Regions from separate parts of the Nonomuraea sp. NPDC050786 genome, predicted to be linked through region 2. Evidence: riboswitches for the same ligand, from Rfam matches in the RefSeq annotation. Region 2 holds a riboswitch; each other region holds the start of a gene.
What was found. Region 2 has a riboswitch for cyclic di-AMP ahead of AB0H84_RS42715 (hypothetical protein). Riboswitches for the same ligand answer to the same signal wherever they lie in the genome.
Positions count from the first base shown of each region.

Region 1 (3,265 bases), on a different contig from region 2:
CGGCCACCCTGTCATGCTCCGCGGCCACCAGGGCCTGGCGTGGTGCCTCGCCTTCAGCTCGGACGGGCGGCGGCTGGTCAGCGGGGGCAACGACGGCACGATCCGCATCTGGAACACCGACGGGACCGGAGACCCGATCGTCCTGCGCGGCCATCAGGGCGTGGTGTGGAGCGTCGGCTTCAGCCCGGACGGGCGGCAGGTCATCAGCAGTGGCAATGACAACACCGTGCGGATCTGGATGCCGGCCGAGGGGCGCGAGCCAGTGGTCTTCAGCGGCTCCGGCACCGCGGTCAATTCCGTGAAGTTCAGCCCGGACGGGTGGCGGCTGCTCTCGACCTACGACGACGCCACGGTACGGATCTGGCACTGCGAGGTATGCGGCCCCATGCACCAGGTCCAGGCACTCGCCGCCAGGCGCACCATCCGCGAACTGACCCCCGAAGAACGCAGGAACTACCTCGAACCATCCCCTTGATCTCGGCTGTTCGGCGAGGACGATGCGATTGCGACGGTACGCGATCGGCGTGGTGGACGCGTCCCGAGACTCAGGCGCGGAGTTCGGCGCTGCTGCTGCACGCTTCGTCGATTCCTGGTACGTCGTCCGTCGCGCAACTGGAGGAGCACTTGAGGCCTTGACCGTGGAGGCGACGGCCGAGCAGCTGGGCGGCTGCGACGTCCCGTTGACCGCCGGCCGACCGGCGTGGCAGCTTGCGGATCATGAGATTACAGGTCGCCCGTGCCGCCGCCGTCGGAGCGCTGCTCACCCTGACGGCATGTACGCCGGCAGACGGTGGCCGGACCGGGCTTATGCTCGGCGCGGGCGGCCATTTGACGGTGGCGGTGGCCTGGTGCGACCAGGCGCCGGATTCGGTGGTCGTCTACCAGCACTCTGGTGGCGAGTTGCTCGATCAGGCCACGATCAGCGGTCCGGCCCTGCACGGTGAGAAGATCGGGTTCATCGACCTGGATGAGCTGCCCAAGGGCTGGTCCGTGACGGAGGGCGATCTCGACCTGCGCGAGGACCGGTTCTACGAGATCAGGGCGCACAAGACCGGAGTGCAGCTCAGCTACGGCGGGGTCACGCTCAGAGCCGGCCATGAGAAGGGCCTGCACCGGGACGGGATCGTGATCCAGCACTACGACGACGGCTCCGAGTACGGCTACGACGTCAAGCTCACTCAGGACGACCTGAGAAATGCGGCCAAGGAGGCGTGCTGAGGGCCGGCCTCGGCGGGGGCACGTCCAGGCGACCGATTTTTTACCAAGTCCCGCATCCCTTACCGGCACGGCACTTCAGCGCCTTTCAGCCACCGGCACCAGCAAATCGGATTTGCCCTACTTGCACTATCTATGGGCATATGTCTATCTTTTGCCTAATCGCGACATGGATGTGACGAGCTTTCACCACATCGTTGCCGCTTGGTTGACCGGACCGTGCGCTGCTCTTCGCGGGCAGTGTCCGGCCGCCGAATCCGCGCCTCGCGGAGCCGGGGACCCACCTTCTCGGGGTGAATCGGACGCCAGCCCAGCCTGCGCCCGTAGGGCACTTCCAAGCCCGAACTCGTCAGCTAACCCGGTAGGCGGCATGGAAGCAAGGAGTCAATGCCGTCATGCCCGAGCCTCGGCTTGCCGCAATCGCCCACACCCTCAAGAACCGCCTCGATCCCCTCACCCAGCGCCTCAGCTTCGCCGTCGCGGGCGCGATCCTCGCCGGAACCACCGCCATCGCCGGCATTGCCGCCGTGACGCTCGCATCGCCCGCCGGCCAGGTCCCGACGCACGAAGCCCAACCTGAGAGCGCGTCTCTCACTTACGGCCTGGACATCTCGAACTACGAGCCCCTGTACGACTGGAACGCCAGCGCGGCCCAGTTCGGCATCATCAAGGCCACGGAAGGCACGAGCTTCCGCGACGCCTCCTTCGCCAGGCACTGGCTCCAGCTGGGCAAGAAGGGCATCGTGCGCGGCGCCTACCACTACGGCCACCCCCGCAACGACCCCGTCGCGGAGGCCGAGCACTTCCTGTCCGTGGTGAACGCGCAGCCCGCCGAGCCCGGCGACCTGCTGGTCCTCGACCTGGAGACCACCGACGGCAAGTCCGTCGCCGAGGTGAACGCCTGGGCCAAGACGTGGCTGTCGTACGTCAAGGCCAGGACGGGAACCACCCCGATGTTCTACAGCGGCTGGAACTTCGCCAACACCTACGGCAAGGGCCTGGCCGAATATCCGCTGTGGGTCGCCCACTACAGCAAGGCCAAGGGAGCGGTCACCCCGCCCGCCGACTGGAAGTCCTGGACCATCCACCAGTACACCGAGTCCCCCATCGACCAGAACGTCTCCGCGCTCACCGCCGACCAGCTACGCGGCCTGGGCCGCCACGCCGCCTGAGCAGCGCGGCGGTCGGCTTGACGCCTGGGTTCACCCGCTGACGTACTGGTCGGCGTAGGCTTCAGAGGGTGCGATGGGCGTGATGACGTCTATCAGGACGCCGTTGGGATCGGCCACGATGAAGTGCCGCTGGCCGAAGTCCTCGCTGCGCAGTTCGAGCTCAGGTCGCAGCCCCTCACCGGCGACGAGCCGGTCCCACTCGGCGTCGACGTCCTCCACCTCGAAGTTGAGCAGCAGCCCCTGCACCGGCGCGCGATATCCCTCGGGCAGCGTCGGGTGGGTGTGGTCGAGCAGCGCCAGTTCGTACGCCACCGGCCCCGGCCGCCGCAGGCTCACGTACCAGTCCGCCTCGAAGGTCGTCTCGAAGCCGAACAGCCGGGTGTAGAAGTCGTGGGACTCGGCCAACCGCGAGGTGCCGATGACCGGATAGAAGCTGGTCAGGATCACGAAAACCCCTTTCACATACCGCTGGTATGCGAAGGTACAGTATTGACGTACCACCGGTATGTCAACGTGGAGGCAACTCATGACCGACGGGGCCAGGGCCCGCCAGCGCGAGCAGACCAGGCGCGCCCTGCTGCGCGCGGGCCGGCGGCTGTTCGCGACCCGTGGCTACGCCGCGGTCGGCCTGGCAGAGATCGTGCACGCCGCCGGCGTCACCAAGGGCGCGCTCTACCACCACTTCGAGAGCAAGGCCGAGCTGTTCCGCGCCGTCCTCGAACACGTACAGCAGGAGGTCGCTCAGCAGGTGGCCGCGACCGCCGACGCCGAGGACGATCCCTGGGAGCAACTGACGGCGGGCTGCCGGGCCTTTCTCACGGCGAGCACCGACCCGGACGTCCAGCAGATCATGCTCATCGACGGCCCCGCCGTGCTGG
Region 1 covers NZ_JBFAHJ010000034.1:77,297-80,561, forward strand. The annotation lists gene AB0H84_RS43105 (hypothetical protein) at 1-475, shown strand, start outside; gene AB0H84_RS43110 (hypothetical protein) at 718-1,218, shown strand; cyclic di-AMP (ydaO/yuaA leader) riboswitch at 1,455-1,598, shown strand; gene AB0H84_RS43115 (GH25 family lysozyme) at 1,611-2,387, shown strand; gene AB0H84_RS43120 (VOC family protein) at 2,418-2,834, opposite strand; gene AB0H84_RS43125 (TetR/AcrR family transcriptional regulator) at 2,914-3,265, shown strand, end outside.
Region 1: another riboswitch for cyclic di-AMP. It lies ahead of AB0H84_RS43115 (GH25 family lysozyme); the one in region 2 lies ahead of AB0H84_RS42715 (hypothetical protein).

Region 2 (3,265 bases):
TCGGCGGCATGGTGGAGGACCCTCTGGCCACTGCCGATGCTCTGCAGATCACTCGAGAGGTGGGCTTCGACTGCCTGCTCATGGGCGGGAAGCCGGACACCACCGCGTGCCCGCTGCCCTTTCAGGCCGACTCCGTGAAGACGGCCAGGGACGTGACCCGCTCGACCCTGCGGAAGTGGGGGCTGCACGAGCTCGGCGACGACGCGGCGCTGGTGGTGTCGGAGCTGGTCACCAACGCGGTCCGCTACGCGATGTACGCGGCGGGACGGCGTGAGATCGAGCTGCTGCTGATGCGCGTACAGCCGCACGTGCTGCTGGCCGTGGCGGACCCGAGCGACGAGGTGCCGCGCCCCAAGGAGCCGGACTTCATCTCGGAGAACGGGCGCGGCCTCTACATCGTCGAGACGTACAGCCAGTGCTGGGGCTGGGACCCCCTCGCCCGCGGCGGCAAGGCCGTCTGGGCCCTGTTCCGCACCGAACCCTGATTCAGTTGTCACGGCGGAGCCGGGATCGCTCCGCCGTCGGGCCGTCATTCTCCGATCGCCCCGTCGATGAGCTCGCGTAGCAGGTCGGCATGGCCGTTGTGCCGGGCGTACTCCTCGATCACGTGGACGAGGATCCAGCGGTGCGTGCAGTCCTGGCCGTTGCGGTCGCCGACGGCGTCCAGCGGCTTGGCGGCCGAGATGGCGCGCGCGTGCCCGATCTCCTCCTCCCAGGTCGCGAAGGCCTCCTTGACCGAGGCGGTGTCCACGTCGTTGAAGTCGGCGTCGTTGTCGCGGTCCTTGTCCCAGAGCTTGGGGAGGTCCTCGCCGTTCAGCACGCGGCGGAACCAGACGCGCTCGACGTGCGCCAGGTGCCTCACCAGCCCGAGCAGGGACAGCGTCGAGGGCGGGGCGGAGCGCAGGCGCAGTTGCTCGTCCGACAGGCCGGCGCACTTGAAGGCCAGGGTGGCCCGGTGCCACTCGAGCCAGTTGTTCAGCACGGTGCGCTCGTCGCCGGTGAGCGGCGGGGGTATCCGGGAGTCGTTCATGGGGTTTGACCCTATCTGGAGGCGGCCGGAGCGCGTTCAGTTCATGGAGATGTGCACGTGGTCGTAGTGGTTCTCGGTGATGCTGCCGCGGTCCGCCATGGCCCGCCAGCCCGAGCCCATGTTGATGCGCTGCTTCCAGATCACGTACTTGACCCCGAGCTTGCCCTGGTTCGCGAGCGCCCACGCCGCGATGCGGTCGCCCAGGGCGTTGTTGGCGGCCGAGGGCGTCGTGCCGCCGGTGCTCATCATGAAGTCGCAGGCCCGTCCCAGCGGGTGCTCGCCGCTGGAGCCCGAGCGGAAGCAGCCCACCTCGTACGGCAGCTTGAAGTTCTTCGCCACCTCCGCCTTCATCAGCCGCGTACGGGCCGTGATGTTGTCCGAGCCCGTGGGCAGCTCCGGCGCCCAGCTGCCGTTCGCGTTGCGGCCCGGACCGAACGGCACCAGGTCCTTGAGCTTCTTCTGGATGTCGTCGATGACGTCCTGGGCCTCGTCCCGCTGCGCGGACACCTCCTTCGCGTCCGCGCCGATCTGGACGGCGAGCGCGGCGGCCTGGTCGGAGGCGCTCTTCTTGTCGTCACGGGCCTTGGCCACTCCCTGCACGACGGCCTGCTGCTCGGCCGTGAGCTGCTCCAGCAGGGCCGCGCCGCCGCCGTTGGCCGAGAGCAGGACGGCGGGCACCGAGGGGTCGTGGTTCTGGTAGCGCATGCTGGCGATGTCGGCGACCCGCTGCTCGGCCGCGGCCAGCGTCTGCTCCGCGACGGCCAGGCGCTCCTTGGCGGCCTTGGCGGCCTGCTGCGCCTTGGCGAGCTCTACGCGCTTGAGGTTGTACTTCTCGATGAGCTTGTCGACCTTGCTGTTGAGCTGCTTGAGCTGGGCGCGGAGCTGCGCCTCCGACGGCTTGGGGGCCGCCGACGCCGCGGTCGCCGGGAGGAGGGCGACGGCGGCGGCGGTGATGAGGCCGATGGCCAGAGTCACGGGGGACACGCGGGACACAGCCGCCACGTGGAATGATCCTCTCCCTCTGCCGGCCGGGTTAGCTGACGGGTTCGGGCGCGGAGGTGCCCTACCGACACGTGGTCGGACTCACCCCAGAACTAGGTGGGTCCCCGGCTCCCGGGCGACACGCCCGGGATTAGGCGCGCAACGGTGGTGACAACCGGTGCAAAAGGGATGCTAGTGGTAGATCACGAGTAATGCGACCCTAACTAGCAATCTAATAGTGATCTACTTGTGATCGAAGCATACGCGCGGCCTCCTCCGGCAGCACGTCGTTCACGAAAGCTCCCATGGCCGACTCCGACCCGGCCAGGAACTTGAGCTTCCCCGGCGCCCGCCTGATGCTGAACAGCTCCAGGTGCAGGTAAGCGAGATCGCGGTCCCGCCGCACGGGCGCCTGGTGCCAGGCCGAGATGTACGGCATCACGACGCCGAACAGGCCGTCGAAGGCCCGCAGCACCGAGGTGTAGAGCGGCGCGAACGCCGAGCGCTCCTCCTCCGACAGCGCGGCCAGATCGGGCACCTGCCGGTGCGGGTAGATGTGCACCTCGTACGGCCAGCGCGCGGCGGCGGGCACGAACGCCGTCCACAACTCGTTGGCGGCCACCACCCGCGTCCCCTCGGCCCGTTCGGCGGCCAGCACGTCGGCGAACAGGTTGCCCTTCGTGTAGCGCCTGGCGGCGTCGAGCTGGAGCTTGGTCCTGGGGGTGACGTACGGGTAGGCGTAGATCTGGCCGTGCGGGTGGGCGAGCGTGATGCCGATCTCCTCGCCCCGGTTCTCGAAGCAGAACACCTGCTCCACGCCCTCGATCCCGGACAGCTCGGCCGTGCGGTCGGCCCACGCCTCCATGACCAGCCCGACCTGGTCGTCGGAGAGCTTGGAGAAGGAGGACGAGTGCTCAGAGGTGAAGCAGACCACCTCGCACCTCCCCGCCCCCGGACGGACCTCACTCAAACCGCCCACATCCTGATAGGTACCGAAATTTCCGGAGAAGGAGGGGAAGCGGTTCTCGAACACCACCACGTCGTAGTCGTACGCCGGGATCTCCGACGACCGCGTGTCCGACGACGGGCAGAGCGGGCACTCGCTCGCCGAGCCCGTCGGCTGGAACGTCCGCGTCTGCCGGTGCCCCGCCATCGCGATCCACTCCTCGGTCAGCGGGTCGTAGCGCAGCTCCGAGGCCACCGGCCGGGGGTCGAGCGTCCGCCGGTCGAGCGCGCTCCTGTCGGCGTCGTCAC
Region 2 covers NZ_JBFAHJ010000033.1:116,625-119,889, reverse strand. The annotation lists gene AB0H84_RS42725 (ATP-binding protein) at 9-485, shown strand; gene AB0H84_RS42720 (DinB family protein) at 530-1,030, opposite strand; gene AB0H84_RS42715 (hypothetical protein) at 1,067-2,014, opposite strand; cyclic di-AMP (ydaO/yuaA leader) riboswitch at 2,039-2,179, opposite strand; gene galT (galactose-1-phosphate uridylyltransferase) at 2,244-3,265, opposite strand, start outside.

Region 3 (3,265 bases), on a different contig from region 2:
GCCTCAGCCGTTGCCCGCCGGCGGCCTCACGCGCTCCGTCCCCGTTCACGGAGATACCTTCCCCATGCCCCTGCCCCCCTTGAGCGTGAACGTCCACGCCGCTCCTCTCCCTCACGCGAGCTGGTCCCGCACGTAGTCGCGCCACCGTGCGGTCAGCGTGGCCGCGGACAGCCCGAGCGCGGCGAGCGCCCGATCGACGCCGGCTGCCCGGGCATCACGGTAGAGCCTCACCAGCGTCCCCTCACCGAACCGGTCCGCGAGGAAGCGACACGCCAGCCAGGCCTCCTGGTACGCCCGCGCGAGCCGTACGGGGTCCCGACCGTCGGCCGCGAAAGCGGCAGGTCCGGGCAATTCCCCTGGGAGCCGCCCGGAACGCACCTCGGCGGCGAGCTCGGCGGCGGCGGTCCGCACGGGGAGCCCGGAGTCGCGGTACCCCACGTAGTCGGCGAACCCCTCGTAGAGCCAGACGGGCAGGTGGTCGGTGCCCGCGGCGACGTGGGTGAGCTCGTGAGCGAGTACGACGTCCTTGCCGGTGGGGTTGAGCTTGGCGAAGAGCTCGGGGACGACGATCACCCGGCCGCCGTCGGCCAGCGCGGCCAGCCCGTCGACCTGTCCCACCCCGGCCAGCCGGGCGGCCTCCGCGGCGGAGCGGGGGACGACGATCAGCGGTCGTACCGGCCGGCCGAGCACGACCGAGACCCGCCGCCCTGCCGCGTCGGCCCGGCGCGCGAGCTCGTGGAGCTCGCCCTCCGGGGCGTGGTGGCCGACGACGACGGAGCGCGCTCCGTGGATCACGACCGCACCGTCACGCCACAGCCCGCGGGCCTGCGGCGGCAGGATCGGCGCATCGAGGGTGGGGGCGGCGGCGGGGGCGAGAGCGAGGAGCGCGATGGAGACCATCGCCAACCTTCGACTCACCCACCCGGACACGACGCCCGATCGTAGTCGGCCCACGGAGACTTCAGCGCAAAAGAGCGAGCCCCCGCCCGAAACGCGTTCGGGCGGGGGGCTCGGTCACATGCCGGGACGGACGGCGCCGACGAAGGACGCCTTGCGCCATCTGCTCAGCTTGTCGATGCGTACCCGTTCGCCTGTCCGCGGCGAGTGGACCATCTTGCCCTTGCCGACGTACATGCCCACGTGGCCGAGCCCGCTGAAGAACATCAGGTCGCCCGGCTTGAGGTGCCGCCAGGAGACCTTGTTCTTGATGCGGACGAACTGGCTGCTCGCCACGCGCGGGATCCGCACGCCGGCCTTCTTCCAGGCGTACTGGACGAGGCCGGAGCAGTCGAACGAGCCAGGACCCGTGCCTCCGTACCGGTACGGGTCACCGATCTGGTGCTTGGCCACCGCGACGGCCTTGCGGGCCTTGGACTTCTGCCGGGCGGCCTTGGCCGCTCTGAGCGCCGCGGCCCTGGCCGACTTCGAGGTGCGGGCGGCCGTGGCCGCCGTGGCCGCCGAAGCGGCCGTGTTCGTCGCCGCCTGAGCCGTCGGGGCATGGAGGACCACACCTCCGGCCGTCACGGTCATCGTGAGCGCTGCGCCACTCAGGGCAAGGCGGGACAGACGGGGGTTATGCGGGGACGTAGACAGGATTTCTCCTTGGGACTTCCACGAACGCCTACCGGGTTAGCTGACGGGTTCGGGCCTGGAAGTAGCCCTACGGCGCGACTGGCGCCGATTCACCCCTGATCCCTGGGGACTACTGGGATCGCTGGGTCCCCGGCTCCGTGCCTCCTGGCTGCACGGACTCGGCAGGTCACCGCCCGATCAAGGTGAAACGGGGATAGGGGCGGCAACCGGCGGATCTTCAGGGCGCGGAGGACATGGCTTGTTCAACGCGACGACGCCAGAAGCTATGCGGAACCGTCAAGAAACAGCAAAGCGAGACATGCGCTGTAAAGATCAGATAAAGGGGGCTGTCAGATGACAAGCCGCTGCTGGAACGCCAGGTTCCGTTATCGGAATGTGACACTGCTCACATTTGGCTTCAGGGTGGCTTGTCAGGTGGCAAATGTCGCGTTTGTCACATTTCTTCTGGAACGTTCCAAGAACGGACAGGCCCCGTAGCGGGACCGGAGAAAAGGCGGTTACGGGCGGATGGCTCCCACGAGGCCGCTGCCGTAAGAGGAGAGCTTGACGACCTTGACCACGTCGCCGGTCTGGGGCGCGTGGACGATCTGCCCGTTGCCGGCATAAATGCTGACGTGGCCCAGTCCGTTGCTGAAGATGAGGTCCCCGGGCCGGAGTTCACTCAGGGAGACCTTGCGGCCGGCCCCCCACGCCCACTGCTGCCACGTCGTACGCGGCAGCGACACGCCACCGGCGCGCCACGCCGCCTGGGTCAGGCCCGAGCAGTCCCAGCCGTTCGGTCCGGTGCCGCCGAACACGTACGGCTTGCCGACCTGCGCGTAGGCGAAGCGCAGGACGGCGGCGGCGTTGCCCGAGGCAGGACCCGTGTACTTGATGCCGACGCTGTGCGGATTGCCGGGATTGTAGGCATTCAGCTTGTCCAGCAGCTTCTTCTGCTGGCTGATCAGCTTCATGACCTCCTTGCGCTCCTTCTCGACGCCGTCCCGTTCCCTGTCCGCCGCCTCCAGCGCCTGCTCCGCCTTGTCCCGCTCCGTCTTCAGCCCGCGGTTCTCGCGGTCGAACGCGGCCAGCTTCGCCGCCTCCTCCTTCGAGATCTGCCCGGCCAGCGTCAGCCCCGTCAGCAGCGCCGAGGGGTCGTCCGTGCTGACCAGGCCGGGCAGGGAGGTCGGGTAGGCACCGAGCTTGTAGCCGTTGACGGCCATGTTGATCACCTGGGCGCGCAGGTCCGCGACGGTCGCCAGCTTGCGCTCGTAGCTGTCGTTCAGCTTGGTGTAAGCGCTCTTGGCTTCCTTGAAGCGCTCCGTGGCGGTGTTGTAGCGGTCGACGACCTTGTCCGCCTTGTCGTTGAGCTTCTCGAGCTTGGCCTTGGCCTGCCGGAGCGTCGGCTTGGGATCAGCGAGGGCCGGACCTATCGGGGACAGGATCAGCCCGAACGCGAGACCCGCGGCCACCGGCACCCTGCCAAACCTCACTGTGTCGCCTCCCAGGGATGATGTCTGGGGCGAAATAGTACAGAAGTGGCGGGTGAGGTCTCACCCAAAGAGGTAAATCGTGATGGACGGCCAGGCCGTAATCTAGCCCCGGCCCAGCCTGCGCAGCAGCAGGCCAGACGGAACGGGTCTGGCTCCCATCCGCCTGACGGACTCGGCCACCTCGCGGTCCGACGACACCA
Region 3 covers NZ_JBFAHJ010000002.1:399,472-402,736, forward strand. The annotation lists gene AB0H84_RS06230 (M48 family metallopeptidase) at 1-49, opposite strand, end outside; gene AB0H84_RS06235 (hypothetical protein) at 112-900, opposite strand; gene AB0H84_RS06240 (C40 family peptidase) at 1,015-1,530, opposite strand; cyclic di-AMP (ydaO/yuaA leader) riboswitch at 1,604-1,767, opposite strand; gene AB0H84_RS06245 (NlpC/P60 family protein) at 2,091-3,065, opposite strand; gene AB0H84_RS06250 (NYN domain-containing protein) at 3,168-3,265, opposite strand, start outside.
Region 3: another riboswitch for cyclic di-AMP. It lies ahead of AB0H84_RS06240 (C40 family peptidase); the one in region 2 lies ahead of AB0H84_RS42715 (hypothetical protein).